3 regions of the Streptomyces sp. NPDC008137 genome follow, and region 3 is predicted to be linked to each of the others. Evidence: riboswitches for the same ligand, from Rfam matches in the RefSeq annotation. Region 3 holds a riboswitch; each other region holds the start of a gene.

Region 1 (6,807 bases), on a different contig from region 3:
GGGGCGAAAGCCGCGGTGAACTGGACTCTTGCTCTGATTCACCACCCCTGGGTCATCACATGGCGCGATCCGCATTCCTATGATGGGCCCACGACACCGGCGGGCCGCTACGACCAGGCAGTCCGATGCGGTGCAGATGCGGCTGGATGGTGGAGGGGTCGATGACTCAGGGGGCCGGTCAGGGACCCGAGGTGGAGCGCACGGCGACGTTGCGCGACTTCCGGGTGCCCGCGTACGTCCACGAGGCCGGTCCGTACGTCCAGAGCACGAGCCCCGGCGAGGTCGCTCCGCCGCCCGAGGAGACCTATCCCGAGGGATACACGCCGACCCAGCGCGACCTTCCCGTGGTCAACCGGGGTGACACTGTCCAGGTGACCGTCGACCCCGAAACCGCCGCGGCCCCGCCCCCGAACACCGGACAGGGCCCGCTGTACGTCGTGGGCGACGTCCACGGCTATCTCGACCAGCTGGTGGCCGCTCTGCAGGAGAAAGGCCTCCTCGACGCCGAAGGCAACTGGTGCGCGGGCACCGCCCGGCTGTGGTTCCTCGGCGACTTCACCGACCGCGGCCCGGACGGCATCGGCGTCATCGACCTGGTGATGCGGCTGTCCGCCGAGGCGGCCGCGGCCGGCGGCTACTGCAAGGCGCTCATGGGCAACCACGAGCTGCTGCTGCTCGGCGCCAAGCGGTTCGGCGACACCCCCGTCAACTCCGGCGCGGGCACCGCCACCTTCCAGGCGGCCTGGCTGCTCAACGGCGGCCAGAAGACCGACATGGACCGCCTCCAGGACCACCACCTGCAGTGGATGTCCCGTCTCGACGCCGTGGAGGAGGTCGACGGCCATCTGCTCGTCCACTCCGACACCACCGCCTACCTCGACTACGGCCGCTCCATCGAAGAGGTCAACGACACCGTCCGCGAGACGATCACGCGCAACGACGCGGACGAGGTCTGGGACCTGTTCCGCAAGTTCACCAAGCGGTTCTCCTTCCGCGACGAGGGCGGCGCGGACGCCGTGCGCTCCCTGCTCGATACGTACGGGGGCACCCGCATCGTTCACGGGCACAGCCCGATTCCGTATCTGCTGGGCGAGGTCGGCTCCGAAGAGGACGAGGACAGCGGCGACCCGGTGATCGAGGGACCGCACGTCTACGCCGACGGACTCGCCATCGCGATGGACGGCGGCGTGACCATGGCCGGAAAACTGCTGGTCCAGCAACTGCCCCTGGCTACGTGAACGTTCACCGGGCAGGCGTTTCCCGTCACAGGACCGGACGGCTGAAGGGCCAATTTCGGTAAACCCCCTGTCACCGCCCACCTCCACGGCTCTACCATCGGCTTATCCGTAGCAGGCTCCCCTCCGTTTCTGCCCGACGGCTCGTCAGCATGCCGAGCCCCAAGCCCTACGGAGCATCGGGGGATGCACATGAACAGCGTTCCGCAGCACCTGCTGAGCGAGGACCGCCAGGAATACGAGCGGATCCTCGATGAGGTGCTGCGCTCCGCCCCACACCGTCCGGAACTGAGCGCCGTCGGACAGCGGCTGAACTCGGAACAACTGCGCACCATGGCGCTGAACGCCACCGCGCTCATCACGGCAGCCGCGTCGACCGAATACCAGCACTACGTCAAGGTCCGTGAGGAACTGCGCCAGCCGGCGTCGTCCGGCACACCGGCCGCGCGCGAGACCGGCTCCTCCGAACCGGGCACGGGCCCGGCGGGGCTGGCCGCCGCCATGGGCGAGGTCGCCGAGACCGCCGGCGCGGGCGCCGTGGCCATCGTCGCCGTCCTCGCACCCGTCCTGGCCGGGACCGCCGCCGCGATCTTCCTGCTCGTCGGCTACATCCTGCAGATGCTCGATCCCGAGCAGGCGTTCGCCCGGACCATGCTCACCACGGGCTGGGTGTTCGGCGCCGTGACCGCGGTCGCGATCCTCGTCGCCGCGGTGGGACTGCTGCTCACCGCCCTGCGCAACAAGCCGACGGCCGAAGGCGGTCCGTACGACGAACTGCACAAGGAGGTGGCCCTGGCCAGGGAGGCCTGGCACGAGGCCCTGCTGGAGCGCGGCATCCTGCCCTTCCTGCGAGAGGCACTCGTCAGCCCGGACGCGGCGGCCGCGCTGCACCACACCTCCTCGTCCGCGCCGATCAGCCGCATCCCGCACCTCGGCTACGACCGCCCGGGTTTCACCAGCCCGGACGAAGGCCACCGCGGCTCGCGGCCGAGCTACAGCAGCCCGGACTACACCAGCCCCGACTATGGAGGACCGGAGCACCAGCCGGAGTAGCGCTGGTTCCGTTCCGTTCCGATCCGCAGGCCAAGGGGCCAGAGCCAGGGACCAGATGTCCCCAGCCCTCGGCCCCAGTGGCCTGTGTGCGGTCGGCCTCGCGGCCTGCGCACGGCCGGATCAGTCCGCGATCGGCAGGTACACCCGGTTCCCGCTAGCCGCGAACTCCTTCGACTTCTGGGCCATGCCCTCCTCGATCTCGGTCCGGGTGCCGCCGTGTTCACGGCGGATGTCCTGCGAGATTTTCATGCTGCAGAACTTGGGGCCGCACATCGAGCAGAAGTGAGCCGTCTTGGCGGGCTCAGCCGGCAGGGTCTCGTCGTGGAACTCCCGTGCCGTGTCCGGGTCGAGGGCCAGGTTGAACTGGTCCTCCCACCGGAACTCGAAGCGGGCGTCGGACAGCGCGTCGTCCCACTCCTGGGCACCGGGGTGTCCCTTGGCTACGTCGGCCGCGTGCGCGGCGATCTTGTAGGTGATGACGCCGGTCTTGACGTCGTCACGGTTCGGCAGGCCCAAGTGCTCCTTGGGTGTGACGTAACACAGCATCGCCGTGCCCCACCAGGCGATCATCGCGGCACCGATGCCGGAGGTGATGTGGTCGTACGCCGGGGCGACGTCCGTGGTCAGCGGGCCGAGCGTATAGAACGGAGCTTCATCGCAGATCTCCTGCTGAAGGTCGATGTTCTCCTTGATCTTGTGCATCGGGACATGGCCCGGGCCTTCGATCATGGTCTGTACGTTGAAACGCTTGGCGATCCGGTTGAGTTCCCCGAGAGTTCGCAGTTCCGCGAACTGGGCCTCGTCGTTGGCGTCCGCGATCGAGCCGGGGCGCAGGCCGTCGCCGAGCGAGTAGGTGACGTCGTACGCGGCGAGGATCTCGCAGAGTTCCTCGAAGTGCTCGTACAGGAACGACTCCCGGTGGTGCGCGAGGCACCAGGCGGCCATGATCGAGCCGCCGCGGGAGACGATGCCCGTCTTGCGGTTGGCCGTCAGCGGCACATAGGCCAGGCGCACGCCCGCGTGGACCGTCATGTAGTCCACGCCCTGCTCGGCCTGTTCGATGACCGTGTCCTTGTAGACCTCCCAGGTCAGGTCCTCAGCCCGGCCGTCGACCTTCTCCAGGGCCTGGTAGAGCGGCACGGTGCCGATGGGGACGGGGGAGTTGCGCAGCACCCACTCACGCGTGGTGTGGATGTTGCGGCCGGTGGAGAGGTCCATGACCGTGTCGGCGCCCCAGCGGGTCGCCCAGGTCATCTTCTCGACCTCCTCCTCGATGGAGGACGTCACCGCGGAGTTGCCGATGTTGGCGTTGACCTTCACCAGGAACCTCTTGCCGATGATCATCGGCTCGATCTCCGGGTGGTTGACGTTGGCCGGCAGCACGGCCCGGCCCGCGGCGATCTCGTCGCGGACCACCTCGGGCGAGACGTTCTCCCGGATGGCCACGTACTCCATCTCGGGTGTGATCTCGCCGCGGCGGGCGTACGCGAGCTGCGTGACCGCCTGGCCGTCCCGGCTGCGACGCGGCTGGCGCGGGCGGCCGGGGAAGACGGCGTCGAGGTTGCGGAGGCCGCCGCGGGGCGAGGTGTGCTTGATGCCGTCGTCCTCGGGGCGGACGGGGCGGCCCGCGTACTCCTCGGTGTCACCGCGGGAGATGATCCAGTTCTCCCGCAGCGGCGGCAGGCCCCTGCGGACGTCGGTGTCGACGAGTGGATCGGTGTAGGGGCCCGACGTGTCGTACAGCGTGACGGCCTGGCCGTTGGTGAGATGCACCTGACGAACCGGCACGCGCAGGTCGGGGCGAGTGCCCTCGACGTACGCCTTGTGCCAGCCGATGGACTTCCCGGCCTCCTCGGACTGTGCGTCCTGAACGGAGGCAGGCGTGCGTGCGTCCTTGTCGGTCATGAGACCTACTCCCTACGCCGGCATTACCCGGTAACAGGTTCGGCGGTCGACGCAGCGGCTTCCGTCTGCCGACGTTCCGTGTGAAACATCACTCGACTTCGGTGATGTTTCATGTGAAACATCGCTGGGACGGAGGTCAGCGCCCTCTCAGCCCGGTGCTCCGAGCTCCCGCGTGTACAAAAGGTGGCTCCACGCTAGCGGCAATTCTGGCGCGGTGAACAGAGGGCCCCCCTTGTTCTTGCGATGATCGGTCGGTGACCACGACGCAGCGTCCCCCTTACCCACCGCCCGAGCCGCCCCGCGGATCCGGTGCCGGAAGCGGCAACGGCCGGGGAGACGGCCACGACTTCGTCCCCGGGGCCGGGTATGGGCCTGGGGCGGGTTTCGGGTCCGGGGCCGGGCCCGGGGACGGTGGTGAGCGTGTTTCCGGCTCGGCCGGGGGGTTCGGGCCGGGCAACGGCCAGGGTGGCGGTTCAGCCGGTGGGCATGGATTCCCTCCCGGCGACGGTCACGGCCCGGGTTCCGGAGGCGGGCACGGGCACGGTTCCGGGACCGGCGGGGGCGACGGCCACGGGCACGGGCACGGATCCGGGACCGGCGGGGGCGACGGCCACGGACACGGCCCCGGTTCCGCGCCAGGTGGCGGACACGGGCACTCGCACAGCCACGGTCCGGCAGCGCCCGTCTCCATGCATCTGCGCAAGATCATCGCGGCGATCCTGATCCCGTTCGGCGCGGCCGTGCTGGTCGGTCTCGTTGTGCTGTGGCCGGGCGGCGCCCCGTCGCACGAGCGCACCGGCGTCGGCTTCGACCGGCAGACCGAGCAGGCCTCCGTCACCAAGGTCGTGGAGATCAGCTGCAAGGAGGCCGGCGCTTCCGGAGTCCCGCCGACCGGCGACACCTCCACCGCCGAGGGCTCCTCCGCGGTGCAGCAGGAGAAGGGCACCTGCAAGCGGGCGACGATCCGGGTCGACAGCGGCAAGGACAAGGGCCGCACCTTCACCGAGATCATCCAGCCGGACCAGTCCCGCCAGTTGCATGAGGGCCAGAAGGTCGTGGTCGCCTACGAGCCCTCCGCACCGAAGGACCTGCAGTACTCGGTCACCGACGTCAATCGCCGTCTGCCCCTGGCCGTGCTGGCCGGCATCTTCGCGGTCGCCGTCGTGGTCGTCGGGCGGCTGCGGGGGGTCATGGCCCTCATCGCACTGGCCATGAGCTTCCTGGTACTGAACTTCTTCATCCTGCCCGCGATCCTGCAGGGATCGAACCCGCTGGTCGTGGCGGTGGTGGGCGCGAGCGCCATCATGCTCATCGCCCTGTACATGTGTCACGGCCTGTCCGCACGGACCTCCGTGGCGGTGCTCGGCACCCTCATCTCCCTGCTGCTGATCGGCGTCCTCGGCTCGGTGTTCATCGACTGGGCGGCGCTCACCGGCAACACAGACGACAACACGGGCCTGATCCACGGCCTCTATCCGACGATCGACATGAGCGGTCTGCTGCTCGCCGGCATCATCATCGGTTCCCTCGGTGTGCTCGACGACGTGACGGTCACACAGACCTCGGCGGTCTGGGAGCTGCACGAGGCCAATCCGTCGATGGGCTGGCGCGGGCTCTACCGCGCGGGCATCCGGATCGGCCGTGATCACATCGCCTCGGTCGTCAACACGCTCGTCCTCGCCTACGCGGGTGCCGCCCTGCCGCTGCTGTTGCTGTTCTCCATCGCCCAGAGCGGTGTCGGGACGGTCGCCAACAGCGAGCTGGTCGCGGAGGAGATCGTGCGCACGCTGGTCGGTTCGATCGGCCTGGTCGCCTCGGTGCCGGTCACCACTGCTCTGGCCGCACTCATGGTCTCGGCCGACCGCCCCGGGGAGGAGCGCGCCGTAGAAGCCTCGGCCGTCCCGGTACGCGGGGGGCGGGGCCGGCGCCGTAAGCGCTGACGTCTCTGAGCCAGACGTCCCTGCGCCACAACGCCGAAGCGTTCCCGCAGGGTCGGCGGCGTCCGGTGAAGCGTTACTCCACGATGCCGCGCGACGGCTGTCTCACCCAGCGCCCTGTTCCGCCAGGATGCGGTCCAGTGCCTCGTCGAGGTGGGCGTCGAAGTCGGCGAGTGAGCCTTCCTGGCCCAGCGGCACCAGCTTGTCGGTGCGGTCGAGGAAGGCGACGAGCGGTGCCGTGGAGGACCGGAACAACGCCTGGTCGCTGCCCACCTGAAGTCGGATCAGCACCTCGCCCAGCGTGTCCGGTTCGACCGGAGTGACCCGCACATCGCCCTCGCCGCATGGCCGGCCGACGCCGTCGATCAGCAGCTCCCGGCCGAAAGCCCATGTCACCGGTGCGTCACCGGGCAGGTGGAACGTCAGCCGGACGGCATAGGGATCACTGGTCTCATAGCGCAGCTCCACCGGAATGCGGAAGGAGAGCTCCTCGGACACGAGGAAGCTCATCATGACCTCTGCTTGTACGGACTCGCGCATCGCTAACCCCGTCATTCGCCGTGACTGGCCGGGAACGAACCTCTGACACTTGGTGGAATCTTGCTGAACGTACACAGCAGATCACAAGGAGTGAGTTTTCACATACTGATAGAGAGCGCCAGCGACCCGAGTCGCCG
Region 2 (6,807 bases), on a different contig from region 3:
TGATCGCGTAGTCCGCGCCCGCGCGGCACTTGTCCACGAAGTGGCGGACGTCGGTGTCCCAGTCGCTGGAGCGCGGGTGCATCGCGGGGAAGGCGGCGACGCCCACGCAGAAGTCGCCGGACGCCTTGATCAGCTCGACGAGCTCGGCGGCGTAGGCGAGGCCGCGGGGGTGCGGCACCCAGTCGCCCATCGGGTCGCCTGGCGGGTCGCCGCGCAGGGCGAGCATGTTGCGGATGCCGGCGTCGGCGTACTGGCCGATGATGTTGCGCAGGTCGGCGACCGAGTGGTCGACGGCCGTGAGGTGCGCGATCGGGGTCAGGGTGGTGTCGGAGGCGATCGCCTCGGTCGCCTTGACCGTGCCCGCGCGGGTGGAACCGCCCGCGCCGTAGGTCACGGAGACGAAGTCGGGCGCCACCGCCTCGACCCGGCGCAGCGCGTTCCACAGGTTCCGCTCGCCCTTCGGGGTCTTGGGCGCGTAGAACTCGAACGAGTACGTCGTCTTTCCCGTCGCGAGCATGTCGCGGACGGTGCGGGCGTGGTCCGACCTGATGGATGCGGTGCCGAGGGCCATACCGGCAGGTTAGCCAGGGGCGGTCGGTCCCCCAACCGGGCATCGATATTTGCCCGATTTATGCACTTGTTGTCCATCCCTTGGACAACCGGCCGGGCAGCGTACTACTTCTCCCGCAGCCTTTTCGCGAACTCGGCCGCCGCCGCTCCCGGGTCCTCGGCCTCGGTGATCGCCCGTACCACGACGACGCGCCGGGCGCCCGCTTCCAGGATCTGGTCGAGGTTGCCGAGGTCGATGCCGCCGATGGCGAACCAGGGGCGGTCGGTGCCGAGGGCGGCGGTGTACCGGACGAGGTCCAGGCCGGGGGCGTGACGTCCGGGCTTGGTGGGGGTGGGCCAGCACGGGCCGGTGCAGAAGTAGTCCACGCCGTCCTGTGCGGCGGCCGCGGCGGCCTCGGACTCGGCGTGCGTGGACCGGCCGATCAGGACGTCGTCGCCGAGGATCGCGCGGGCAGCCGGGACCGGGAGGTCGCCCTGGCCGAGGTGCAGCACGTCGGATCCGGCGGCGTGGGCGACGTCCGCGCGGTCGTTGACCGCGAGCAGCTTTCCGTGCCGGGCGCAGGCGTCGGCGAAGACGGCCAGCCGCTCCAGCTCCTCGCCCGCCTCCATGCCCTTGTCCCGCAACTGCACGATGTCGACCCCGCCGGCCAGCACGGCGTCGAGGAACTCCACGAGATCGCCCTGCCGCTCGCGGGCGTCGGTGCAGAGGTAGACCCGGGCGTCGGCGAGCTGGGCCCGTGCGGTGGTGGCGGCGGTGGCGGGCATCAGGGTCCCCCTGGGTGTCGGTGGCGGTGGCGTACGGGGTGCGACCAGGGCTCCGAAGCGCCCCGTGCCGGCGCCGGCGGGACGGCCAGGCCACGCTGCCGGCGACAGCCCGCACCCCGAGCGGGCGCGAGCCAACCCGGGGCCGTGACCTCCGGGGGCCACGGCCCGCTCCGGGCAGTTCTTCAGGTCCGGCCCCGCTCGCACGGCGCCGGCCGGTTGGTCGGTCGAGGCCGGGTCAGACCGCGAGCGCCTGGGCGCGGCGCTTCACCTCCGTGCCGCGATTCTCACTCAGGGCCTGCGCCGGGGTGCCGGGCAGGCTCGGGTCGGGGGTGAAGAGCCACTCCAGCATCTCCTCGTCCGTGAAGCCGTCGTCCCGCAGGAGCGTCAGGGTCCCGGACAGGCCCTTGACGACCTTGTCTCCGTCGATGAAGGCGGCGGGGACGTGCAGCGCGCGGTTCTCACCTCGGCGTACGGCGATGAGCTGGCCGTCCTTGACCAGCTGCCGCACACGCGTCACCTCGACACCGAACTGTTCGGCGATGTCGGGCAGGGTGAGCCAGGCGGGGACGAGAGCATCGATCTTTGCGTCAATCTCGGTCACGGAAACCAGCCTGCCATCCCCCACTGACAGTCGGAAGTCAGCCCGGCCCGCCCGGGCCGGTCGCGGGCCCCCGACAGCTACGCCGTCGCCGCCTTCAGCGGCCTGGCGGGGTCCTCCAGCAGCACCGGATTCATGGTGGCACCCGACTCGATCAGACGGCGCCCCTGCGCCAGGTCCCGGGGCCGGCCCACCGCCAGCAGCGCGACCAGCCGGTCACCACGGAGCCAGCACACCGTCCAGGCCGGCCCGGCCGGGTCGCCCCGCCACAGGGTCGTGTCGGCGCCGGCGTGGTGCCCGGCGTACTGCACGAACCGCCCGAACTGCTCGGACCAGAAATACGGCACCGGGTCGTACACCGCCGGGGTCTCCCCCGAGGCCCGGCCGACGATGTTCAGGGCCACGGTGCGCGGCCCCTGGAGGGCGTTGTCCCAGTGGTGCACCAGCAGGCGCTCGCCGTACCGCCCCGAGGGGAAGGAGGCGCAGTCGCCGACGGCGTACACCTCCGGCGCCGATGTCCGCAGGTGCTGGTCGGAGATGATCTCGCCCTGGGGACCGAGTTCCACTCCGGAGCCGGCCAGCCAGGCCGTGGCGGGGCGGGCGCCGATGCCGACCACGACCGCGCCCGCGGGCAGCCGCGTGCCGTCGTCGAGGAGCACCGCGCCGGGCTCGACGCGCTCCACGCGCGCGTGGGTGCGCAGGACCGCACCAGCGTCGGCGTACCAGCCGGCCATCGGGGCGGCGACCTCGGCGGGCAGTGCCCCGGCGAGCGGCCGTTCGGCGGCCTCCACGACGGTCACCGCGCAGCCCGCCTCGCGCGCGGCCGTGGCGAACTCGGCGCCGATCCAGCCCGCACCGACGACCACGATGTCGTGCTTGCGGGCCAGCACGGGCCGCAGCCGCTCGGCGTCATCCAGGGTGCGCAGCAGGTGCACGCCCGGCACGCCCTCCGCCCCGGGCAGCCGGACCGGTTCGGCGCCGGTCGCGACGACGAGGACGTCGTACGGCACGGGCCCGTCCCCGGTGTCCAGCTCATGGTCGTCCGGGCGCAGGCCCAGCACCTCGCAGCCGAGTCGCAGTTCGATGCCGAGGGCCTCGAAGTCGAGGTCGAAGGCGGAGCCCTCGGCCTTGCCCAGCAGGACGGCCTTGGACAACGGGGGCCGGTCATAGGGCTGGTGGGGCTCGGCGCCGATGAGGGTCACGGTGCCGGTGAAGCCCTGCTCCCGCAGGGCGACCGCGGTCTGCACACCGGCCATGCCCGCACCCGCCACGACCACGCGCCCGGGCGCGGACGGACCTGGTTCCTGCGTCTGCTCGCTCACCTGATCACCATAGACACCTGACGTTTTGTCAGTCAGTGCTCATGCGCAGTGACCTGCTCCACAACGCTCGTCCCGCTGCCCTGCTGCGACTCCCACTCCCAGGTCTCCTCCAGCCGCACCCGCCCGTCGGGCAGTTCCACGACCGTCGACGCGCAGTGCCCGGAGGACGTGGTTCCGTCCTGCTTGAGTTGTACGTACCGGAAGTCCAGCCGGTCACCGTCCCGGGTACCCACGAGATGGCCGCGTACGACGTCGCCGCCCGTGTACTCGGCCCAGATTTCACCGTCCTTCTCGTGGTAGGTGAACCGGGTGCGGGTCCCCACCTGGCCGGGCGCCTGGTCGGCGACCGGGGCCAGGAGAAGACCGTCGAGGGATCGGGCCATGGACGGAGGCTCCCTTACTGCGACATACGGCATCGGGCTAGGGTGGCCAACGTAGAGCACTCGCGGGAGCCCGGACGCACCGGGCTGAGAGGGAGGCTGGCGGCCTCCGACCGTACGAACCTGATCCGGGTCATGCCGGCGAAGGGAGGGGCTGGACGCCCATGCCGCGTACACGAACGTCAGACGTCCTCGTCGTAGGGGGCGGCATCATCGGCCTGGTCACCGCGTGGCGGGCCGCACAGCGCGGGCTGGCCACGGCCGTGGTGGACCCCGAGCCGGGCGGCGGGGCCGCACAGGTGGCGGCCGGCATGCTGGCCGCCGTCACGGAACTGCACTACGGCGAGCAGACCCTGCTGGGCCTGAACCTCGCCTCCGCCCGGCGCTACCCGGACTTCGCGGCCGAGCTCTCCGACCTCACGGGCCACGACCTCGGCTACCGCCGCTGCGGCACGCTCGCCGTCGCCCTGGACGCCGACGACCGGGCCCATCTGCGCGAACTGCACACCCTGCAGCAGCAGTCCGGCCTGGAGTCGCAGTGGCTGTCGGGGCGGGAGTGCCGCCGCCTGGAGCCGATGCTCGCGCCGGGCGTGCGCGGCGGGCTGCGGGTCGACGGAGACCACCAGATCGACCCGCGACGGCTGTCCGGGGCGCTGGTGACGGCGTGCGAGCGGGCGGGAGTGGTCTTCCACCGGGCGTGGGCGGAGCGCCTCACCGTCGTACGGGACCGGGCCGCGGGCGTCGTCACGGCCGACGGGACGGCGCTGGACGCCGGGCAGGTGGTACTGGCCGGGGGCAGCCTCAGCGGACGGCTCGCGGGCGTCCCCGAGGACGTGCTGCCTCCCGTGCGACCGGTGAAGGGGCAGGTCGTACGGCTGACCATGCCGGCGCGGCACGGCCCTTTCCTGAGCCGGACCGTGCGCGCGGTCGTGCGCGGCAGCCATGTCTACCTGGTGCCGCGCGAGAGCGGCGAGCTGGTCATCGGGGCGACCAGCGAGGAGACGGGCTGGGACACCACCGTGACCGCGGGCGGCGTGTACGAGCTGCTGCGTGATGCGCACGAGCTGGTCCCTGGCATCACCGAGCTGCCGTTCACGGAGACCCGGGCGGGACTGCGGCCGGGCTCCCCCGACAACGCGCCGCTGCTCGGCCCGACCGGTCTGGAGGGACTGCTGCTGGCCACCGGGCACTACCGCAACGGTGTCCTGCTGACACCGGTGACCGGCGACGCCATGGCGCACGTCCTGACGGCGGGCGAACTGCCCGAGGAGGCCCGTCCCTTCACCCCGAAGCGCTTCAGTACCGCCACCGCACTCACGGAGCAGCCCGTATGAACATCTCCGTCAACGGCGAGCCCCGGGACGTCAGGCCCGGGACGGCTCTCGACACCGTCGTGAGGTCGCTCACCACCTCGCCCTCCGGAGTGGCAGCCGCCCTCAACGAAACCGTCGTCCCACGCACGCGGTGGCCGTCCACGTCCCTCGCCGAGGGGGACCGCGTGGAAGTCCTCACCGCAGTCCAAGGAGGCTGACCATGGCCGACGATCCGTTTGTCCTCGGGGGTACGTCCTTCACGTCCCGCCTGATCATGGGTACGGGCGGGGCGCCCAGCCTGGACGTGCTGGAGCGGTCGCTCGTCGCCTCGGGCACGGAGCTGACGACCGTCGCGATGCGCCGGGTGAACCCCTCGGTGCACGGTTCCGTGCTGTCCGTCCTGGACCGGCTCGGCATCGGGGTGCTGCCCAACACGGCGGGCTGTTTCACCGCCGGAGAGGCCGTCCTCACCGCCCGTCTGGCGCGCGAGGCCCTCGGCACCGACCTGGTGAAGCTGGAGGTCATCGCCGACGAGCGGACGCTGCTGCCGGACCCGATCGAGACGCTGGAGGCGGCCGAGACGCTGGTCGACGACGGGTTCACGGTGCTGCCGTACACCAACGACGACCCGGTGCTGGCGCGGAAGCTGGAGGACGTGGGCTGCGCGGCGATCATGCCGCTGGGCTCGCCGATCGGGTCCGGGCTCGGTATCCGCAACCCGCACAACTTCCAGCTGATCGTCGAGCGGGCGGGGGTGCCGGTGATTCTGGACGCCGGGGCCGGTACGGCGTCGGACGCGGCGCTGGCGATGGAGCTGGGGTGCGCGGGTGTGATGCTCGCCTCGGCGGTGACGCGGGCGCAGGAGCCGGTGCTGATGGCTGCCGCCATGCGACACGGGGTGGAGGCCGGGCGGTTGGCGTACCGGGCCGGGCGTATTCCCCGGCGGCATTTCGCGGAGGCGTCTTCGCCGACAGAGGGTGTCGCCGTGCTCGATCCGGAGCGGCCTGCTTTCCAGTAGCTGTGCGATGTCGCTGGGGCGGGTGGGTGCGCAGCCCGGCGTGGCGGGGTGCCGCTGCGCCCACCCGTGCCGCCCCTAGCGGCACGCATGCCCGCAGCGGGGTCGGTCACACGTCACAGGTCGGCTGCAGTCCCGCCCCGGAAACGGCCGGGGCGGCGGGGTGTCGGTCGTGGCTCGTACACTCGCCTGCGTGGACACGACCCTTCAGGACCCCTTGGTCGGGCAGGTGCTCGACGGCCGGTATCGCATCGACGCGCGGATCGCCGTCGGCGGGATGGCGACGGTCTACCGGGCTGTGGACACCCGGCTGGACCGCGTTCTCGCGCTCAAGGTGATGCATCCCTCGCTCGCGGTGGACGGCTCGTTCGTCGAGCGGTTCATCCGCGAGGCGAAGTCCGTCGCCCGACTGGCCCATCCGAACGTGGTGCAGGTCTTCGACCAGGGCACCGACGGCAGTTACGTCTACCTCGCCATGGAGTACGTCGCGGGCTGCACCCTGCGGGACGTGCTGCGCGAGCGCGGGGCCCTGCAGCCGCGCGCCGCCCTGGACATCCTGGAGCCGGTGCTGGCCGCGCTGGGCGCCGCCCACCGCGCCGGGTTCGTGCACCGGGACATGAAGCCCGAGAACGTCCTGATAGGGGACGACGGCCGGGTGAAGGTCGCCGACTTCGGGCTCGTCCGTGCCGTGGACACGGTGACGAACACCACGGGGACCGTGCTCGGCACGGTCGCGTACCTCGCGCCCGAGCAGATAGAGAACGGCACCGCGGACCCCCGCGTCGACGTGTACGCGTGCGGGGTGATGCTGTACGAGATGCTGACCGGCGACAAGCCGCACGAC
Region 3 (6,807 bases):
CCACCCAGCGCAGAGCGCCGCCAGTGTGCCGGACCAGCTCCTCCAGCGACCAGTCCGGGCAGGTCGGCACGGTGGCGGACAGGTCGGCCCCGGAGGTCACCACCGACCTCAACAGGCCGACCTGGTGGGCGATTTCGGCGCAGTAACGCTCGTGCGCGAGGAGTGTCATGCCCGCACCGTAAGCGGCCGGCGATCAGTCGAGCACGGCGATTTCCGCCGCGTCGAACTCCACTCCGACCTCGTCCCCGACCGCGGGCGCCGCCCGCAGCGCGCAGGCCGCCTCCAGGCGCGGGGCAGCCTCGGGCTGGAGCCGGACGGCGACATGGGTGCCCTTGAAGGTACGGGCGGTCACCGTGCAGCGCAGACCCTCACCGGCGGGCACCAGGCGTACGCCGGCGGGCCGCACCAAGAGGGTCCGCGTGCCCTGCGGTGCGCCCTCCGGCACCGGCACCTTGCCCCACGGCGTGTCAGCGGCCTCCGCACCCACCGTCGCCTCGACCACGTTCTCGAAACCGAGGAAGCGGGCCACGAACGCGTCAGCCGGCCGTTGCCACACCTCGAGCGGCGTACCGGACTGGGCGATCCGCCCGTCCCGCATCACCACGACCCGGTCGGCCAGCGCGAAGGCCTCCCCCTGGTCGTGCGTCACGGCGAGCACGGTCGTGCCCAACCGGCCGAACAACTCGCGCAGTTCCGCGACCAGCCGCTCCCTCAGCGACCGGTCGAGCTGCCCCAGCGGCTCGTCCAGCATCAGCAGCCTGGGGCTCGGCGCCAGGGCCCGGGCCAGCGCCACCCGCTGCTGCTCCCCGCCGGACAGCGCGGCGACGGCCCGGCGGTCCGCGCCCGGCAGGCCGACGAGGTCCAGCAACTCCCGCACCCGCTCTGCCTGTTGCCACTTCGACGCCCCGTGCATCCGCAGCCCGAAGGCGACGTTGCCGCCCACGTCCCGCTGCGGGAACAACTGGTGGTCCTGGAACATCAGCCCGACCCCGCGCCGGTGCGCGGGCACGCCCGCCTGGTCGCGCCCGTCGAGCGCCACCCGCCCGGAGTCGAGCGGCTGCAGTCCGGCCACGGCCCGCAGCAGCGTCGACTTGCCGCTGCCGCTGGGCCCGAGCACACACACGATCTCGTGCTCGGCCACCTCCAGATCGACAGCGTCCAGCACGGCCCGCCCGCCGAAACGGACCGTCGCGCCCTCCAGCGCCAGCAGCATCAGAACTCCCCTGTCCGGTCGGCGGTCCTGAGCCTCTCCAGCACCAGCAGGGCCACGGCGCACACCACCATCAGAATCGTCGAAAGGGCCATCGCCTGGCCATAGTTGAGGTCCCCGGGCCGACCCAGCAGCCGCGCCACGGCCACCGGCAGCGTCGGGTTGTCGGGCCGCGCGATGAACACGGTCGCCCCGAACTCCCCGAGCGACACCGCGAAAGCGAACCCGGCCGCGATCAGCAGCGCCCGCCGCACCATCGGCAGGTCCACCTCCCGCCACACCCGCCAGGGCGAGGCCCCCAGCACCGAGGCCGCCTCCCGCAGCCGCACGTCCACCGCCCGCAGCACCGGCAGCATGGTCCGCACGACGAACGGCACCCCGACCAGCGCCTGCGCGAGCGGCACCAGGATCCATGAGGACCTCAGGTCCAGCGGCGGCTCGTCGAGGGCGATCAGGAACCCGAAGCCGACGGTCACGGCGGACACCCCGAGCGGCAGCATCAGCAACGCGTCGAAGCCGCGCACGAACCGCCCGGCGTCCCGGCGGGTGAGCGCGACGGCGGCGAGACCGCCGATCACCACGGCGATCACGGTGGCGGCGACGGCGTACTCCAGGGAGTTGCCGATCGCCTCGATCGGCGGCACCAGGAACACCCCGCCGTCGGCCCTGGTCAGCGCCCGGTAGTAGCCGAACCCGGGCGCGTCCAGCGACCGCTGCACGAGCACGGCGAGCGGCAGCAGAAGCAGTACGACGACGGTCACGAGCACCCCGCCGAGCAGCGCCCACTGCCCGGCGCCGCGCGGCCGGCGGGAGGTCACCGACGCGTCCACCAGCCGCAGCGCGGTCTCCCGCCGCCGTACGGTCCAGGCGTGCAGGGCGAGGATCGCGCCCACGGCGACGAACTGGATCAGCGTCAGCACGGCCGCCGTGGACAGGTCGAAGATCTCCGAGGTCTGCCGGTAGATCTCCACTTCCAGGGTGGAGAAGGTGGGCCCGCCGAGGATCTGGACGACACCGAAGGAGGTGAAGGTGAACAGGAAGACCATGAGCGCGGCGGCGGCCACGGCCGGGGCGAGGGCCGGCAGGGTCACCTGCCGCCAGGCCTTCAGCCGGGACGCCCCGAGCATCCGCGCGGCCTCCTCCTGCCGCGGATCCAGCTGCGCCCAGAGCCCGCCCACGGTCCGTACGACGACCGCGTAGTTGAAGAAGACGTGCGCGAGCAGGATCGCCCACACGGTGGTGTCGAGCCGTACGCCCCACAGCTCGTCGAGCAGCCCGCCCCGCCCGACCAGCGCCAGGAACGCCGTACCGACGACGACCGTGGGCAGCACGAACGGGACGGTCACGACAGCCCGCAGCACCTGCTTGCCCCGGAAGTCGAAGCGCGCGAAGACGTACGCGCCGGGGAGCGCGATCAGCAGGGTGAGCGCGGTGGAGACGAACGCCTGCCAGGTGGTGAACCACAGGACGTGCCGCACGTCGGACTGCGCCAGCACCTCCCCGATCCGCCCGAACCCCCAGACCCCCTCGACCTTCAGGCCGCGCGCGACGATCGCGGCGACCGGGTAGGCGAAGAACGCGGCGAAGAACGCGACGGGCAGGGCGATGAGCCCGAACCGCGCCGCCGCGCCCCGCTTCCGGCCGGCTACTTGAGTACGAGTGAGGTCCACGACTTGACCCACTGATCACGGTTCTCGGCGATCTTCGCCGGGTCCAGGGTCTCGGGATCCTTCGCCTGCGGCCCGAACTTCTCGAACTCCGGCGGTACCTGGGCGCCCTCGCGCACCGGGTACACGAACATGTTGAGCGGCATGTCCTCCTGGAACCGCTCGGAGACCAGGAAGTCGAGCAGCGCCTTGCCGCCCTTGGTGTTCTTGGCGTTGCTCAGCAGCCCGGCGTACTCGACCTGCCGGAAGCAGGTGCCCTCGGCGACCCCGGTCGGGGCGCTGCTCGGCTTGGGCTCGGCGTAGAGAACCTCAGCGGGCGGCGAGGACGCGTACGACACGACGAGCGGCCGATCGCCCTTGGCCTTCTTCCCGCCGGCCGAGCCGGAGAACTCCTGGTTGTAGGCCTGCTCCCAGCCGTCGACGACCTTCACGCCATTGGCCTTGAGCTTCTTCCAGTACCCCTCCCACCCGTCGTCGCCGTACTTCGCGGCGGTGCCGAGCAGGAACCCGAGGCCGGGCGAGGAGGCGGAGGCGTTCTCGGTCACGAGCAGGTTCTTGTACTGCGGCTTGACGAGATCGTCGAAGCTCTTCGGCGGTTCCAGCTTGTGATCGGCGAAGTACTTCTTGTCGTAGTTGACGCAGATGTCGCCGGTGTCGACGGGCGTGACCCGGTGCTCGCCCTGGTCGGCCCGGTACTCGGCCTTGATCTGCTCCGAGCCCTTCGCCTCGTACGGCTGGAACAGCCCGTTGTCGAGTGCTCGCGAGAGCAGGGTGTTGTCGACGCCGAAGAAGACGTCGCCCTGCGGGTTGTCCTTGGTCAGGATCGCCTTGTTCACGGCCTGCCCGGCGTCGCCGTCCTCCAGGACATTGACCTTGTAGCCGGACTGCTTCTCGAAGGCGGCGATGACCCCCTTGGACGCGGCCCACGAGTCATGGCTGACGAGGGTCACGGTCTTGGCGTCACCGGACCCCTGGCCGCCACCGGACGACCCGCACGCGGCCAGCCCGCTGACCATCCCGAGCCCGACGACCACGGCCGTCAGCCGCTTCTTGTTGTTGCTCACTGGATTCCTCCTGGATGACCAGGAGAAGACGCGGCCCCGCCCGGGACTTCCGTGGCCCCGGGCAGGGCGCAACAGCTCGAGTGATGACCGATCTCCCTACCCAGAATGACCTGGGCCAGGTTCGGAGGGTCTGCGGCCGTGTGCCGCACTCTCAGCGCTGTGGCGCTCCCCTGTCGGAATATGAAGGTGTTGGTACGACGGTCAGACTACCGTTCGGTGGCCGCGAGCTGACCACACGCCCCGTCGATCTCCTGTCCACGGGTGTCCCGGACCGTCACCGGCACACCATGGGCCGCGATGGCCTCCACGAACGCCTTCTCGTCCTCGGGCCGCGAGGCGGTCCACTTCGACCCGGGCGTCGGGTTCAGCGGAATCAGATTCACATGCACCGGCTTGCCCTTGAGCAGCCGCCCGAGCCGGTCACCGCGCCAGGCCTGGTCGTTGATGTCCCGGATCAGGGCGTACTCGATGGACAGCCGCCGCCCGGACTTGGCGCTGTACTCGAACCCGGCGTCCAGCACCTCCCGCACCTTCCACCGCGTGTTCACGGGGACGAGGGTGTCGCGCAGCTCGTCGTCGGGAGCGTGCAGCGAGATGGCCAGCCGGCACTTGAAGCCCTCGTCGGCGAACCGGTGGATCGCCGGCACGAGACCGACCGTCGAGACGGTGATCCCGCGCTGCGAGAGCCCCACGCCGTCGGGCTCGGGGTCGGTGAGCCGCCGGATGGACCCGATGACCCGGTTGTAGTTGGCGAGCGGCTCACCCATGCCCATGAACACGATGTTGCTGAGCCGCGCGGGCCCACCGGGAACCTCCCCGTCCCTGAGCGCCCGCATACCGTCGACGATCTGGTGCACGATCTCGGCGGTGGACAGATTCCGGTCCAGACCCGCCTGCCCGGTCGCGCAGAACGGGCAGTTCATCCCGCACCCCGCCTGCGAGCTGATGCACATGGTCACCCGGTCCGGGTACCGCATCAGCACGGACTCCACGAGCGTCCCGTCGAACAGCCGCCACAGCGTCTTGCGCGTAGTGCCCTGGTCGGTCGAAAGATGCCGCACTACGCTCATCAGCTCGGGCAGCAACGCCTCCCGCAGCTTCCCCCGGGCACCGGCCGGAATGTCGGTCCACTGCTCCGGCTCGTGCGCGTACCGCGCGAAGTAGTGCTGCGAGAGCTGCTTGGCACGAAACGGCTTCTCCCCGACAGCCGCGACGGCCTCCTTGCGCTCGGCAGGAGTGAGATCAGCGAGATGCCGCGGCGGCTTCTTGGCTCCGCGGGGGGCGACGAAAGTGAGTTCTCCGGGCTTAGGCATGGCTCAACCAGTGTCGCAGATCGTCAGCGGTGGCCCGTGCCCCGCCCGCGGCACCCGGAGAGAGGCGTTCTAGTCGCCCGTGTGCTCCAGCCGGTTCTTGAGGAGTTGCTCGTTGCGCGGGAGTTCCTTGCGAACCTGGGGGCGGACGACGAGCGGTACCAGGACCTTGCCGACGCCGTGGCCCTCGACGTCGACGTCGATCGTCACGTGGGAGCGCTTCCCCTCGTCGAACGACTCGACCTCGCCGTGCACCCGTGGTCGGACGGGTCCGTCGACACCGCGCATGCCCCAGCTGTGCGGTGGGTCGTACTCCGTGACCTCCATGGTCATCGGCATCACACGGCGACCGATGTGCCGGGTGACCCGGACCCGGGAGCCGATACCGAAGGGCCCCTCGTCGAGGCGTTCCGCGGACACGGCGCTCAGCTGCCACTCCGGCATGCGCGGGGTGTCCATGACGTAGTCGTAGACCTCCTCAGGACGGCGGTCGACGTCGATGCTCTCTCGGATGATGGCCATGATGGCCTCCTTTGGGAGGTACATCTAAATCGTCCCACTTCGCCCCCTTGGACGTCTCCCCGAGACGGCGACGAGCCCCCGCCCTGACGGACGGGGGCTCGCTGACGAAGTCGGTCGGCTCAGCCGGACCCCACGAACAGCACGAGCAGCAGCCACACCACCGGAGCCGTGGGCAGCAGGGAGTCCAAGCGGTCCATGATGCCGCCGTGACCGGGCAGCAGCGTGCCCATGTCCTTGATGCCGAGGTCCCGCTTGATCATGGACTCGCCGAGGTCGCCGAGCGTGGCGGTGACAGCGACCGCGAGGCCGAGCACCAGGCCCTGCCACCAGGCGCCGTCGTCGATGAGGAACTCCATGCACAGCGCCCCCGCGACCATGGCGAAGGCGACCGCGCCGAGCAGGCCCTCGCGGGTCTTGCCGGGGCTGATGCGCGGGGCGAGCTTGGTCCGGCCGAAGCGCCAGCCGACGGCGTAGGCACCGGTGTCGCTGACGACCGTGAGCAGCAGGAAGGTGAGCACCCGCTGCGGCCCGTCGTCCGCGGTGAGCATCATCGCGACGAAGGTCGCCAGGAACGGCACGTAGAACGCCGCGAAGACGCCCGCGGTGACATCCCTGAGGTAGCCCTCGGGCGGTTCCGTCATGCGCCAGACGAGCACGGCCAGCGTGGTGAGCGCCATGGCGACCCAGGCGCCCTCGGCGCCCCGGACGTACCCGGAGACGACCATCGCGGCACCGCCGAGCGCGAGCGGAACGAGCGGCGCCCGGATGCCCTTGCGTTCGTCCAGCCGCTTGGTCAGCTCCCACAGACCCACCACGACGGCGACCGCGACGACGCCGACGAACACGGCCTTGACGACGAACAGCGACGCGACGATCACCGCGCCGAGTCCGACCCCGACCCCTATGGCGGCACTCAGGTCGCGGCCCGCGCTCTTCTTCGGCGGCTTGGGGGCCGGCTGCGAGGCGTCGGGCATGGGTTCCGGATTCGTCTCGTTTCGGACCGAGGGGCCGCTCAGCCGAGCAGCCCTCCGGCC

What was found. A riboswitch is a leader RNA that binds a small molecule or an ion and turns the genes downstream of it on or off. The one in region 3 is predicted to bind thiamine pyrophosphate.
Region 1: another riboswitch for thiamine pyrophosphate. It lies ahead of thiC (phosphomethylpyrimidine synthase ThiC); the one in region 3 lies ahead of ACFZBT_RS14555 (thiamine ABC transporter substrate-binding protein).
Region 2: another riboswitch for thiamine pyrophosphate. It lies ahead of thiO (glycine oxidase ThiO); the one in region 3 lies ahead of ACFZBT_RS14555 (thiamine ABC transporter substrate-binding protein).

Annotation. Positions count from the first base shown of each region.
Region 1 is NZ_JBIBHN010000009.1:224,834-231,640, forward strand. Features, by position in the region: gene ACFZBT_RS17920 (metallophosphoesterase) at 147-1,238, shown strand; gene ACFZBT_RS17925 (hypothetical protein) at 1,422-2,288, shown strand; gene thiC (phosphomethylpyrimidine synthase ThiC) at 2,409-4,193, opposite strand; TPP riboswitch at 4,186-4,375, opposite strand; gene ACFZBT_RS17935 (YibE/F family protein) at 4,448-6,133, shown strand; gene ACFZBT_RS17940 (SsgA family sporulation/cell division regulator) at 6,236-6,670, opposite strand; gene ACFZBT_RS17945 (helix-turn-helix domain-containing protein) at 6,769-6,807, opposite strand, start outside.
Region 2 is NZ_JBIBHN010000011.1:3,634-10,440, reverse strand. Features, by position in the region: gene metF (methylenetetrahydrofolate reductase [NAD(P)H]) at 1-571, opposite strand, end outside; gene thiE (thiamine phosphate synthase) at 676-1,335, opposite strand; gene ACFZBT_RS19515 (Rv2175c family DNA-binding protein) at 1,571-1,936, opposite strand; gene ACFZBT_RS19510 (FAD-dependent oxidoreductase) at 2,014-3,255, opposite strand; gene ACFZBT_RS19505 (hypothetical protein) at 3,288-3,638, opposite strand; TPP riboswitch at 3,691-3,802, shown strand; gene thiO (glycine oxidase ThiO) at 3,800-4,969, shown strand; gene thiS (sulfur carrier protein ThiS) at 4,966-5,166, shown strand; gene ACFZBT_RS19490 (thiazole synthase) at 5,169-5,966, shown strand; gene pknB (Stk1 family PASTA domain-containing Ser/Thr kinase) at 6,157-6,807, shown strand, end outside.
Region 3 is NZ_JBIBHN010000007.1:224,459-231,265, reverse strand. Features, by position in the region: gene ACFZBT_RS14570 (maleylpyruvate isomerase family mycothiol-dependent enzyme) at 1-169, opposite strand, end outside; gene ACFZBT_RS14565 (ATP-binding cassette domain-containing protein) at 194-1,213, opposite strand; gene ACFZBT_RS14560 (ABC transporter permease subunit) at 1,213-2,880, opposite strand; gene ACFZBT_RS14555 (thiamine ABC transporter substrate-binding protein) at 2,856-3,893, opposite strand; TPP riboswitch at 4,017-4,123, opposite strand; gene rlmN (23S rRNA (adenine(2503)-C(2))-methyltransferase RlmN) at 4,148-5,254, opposite strand; gene ACFZBT_RS14545 (SRPBCC family protein) at 5,324-5,773, opposite strand; gene ACFZBT_RS14540 (phosphatidate cytidylyltransferase) at 5,893-6,807, opposite strand, start outside.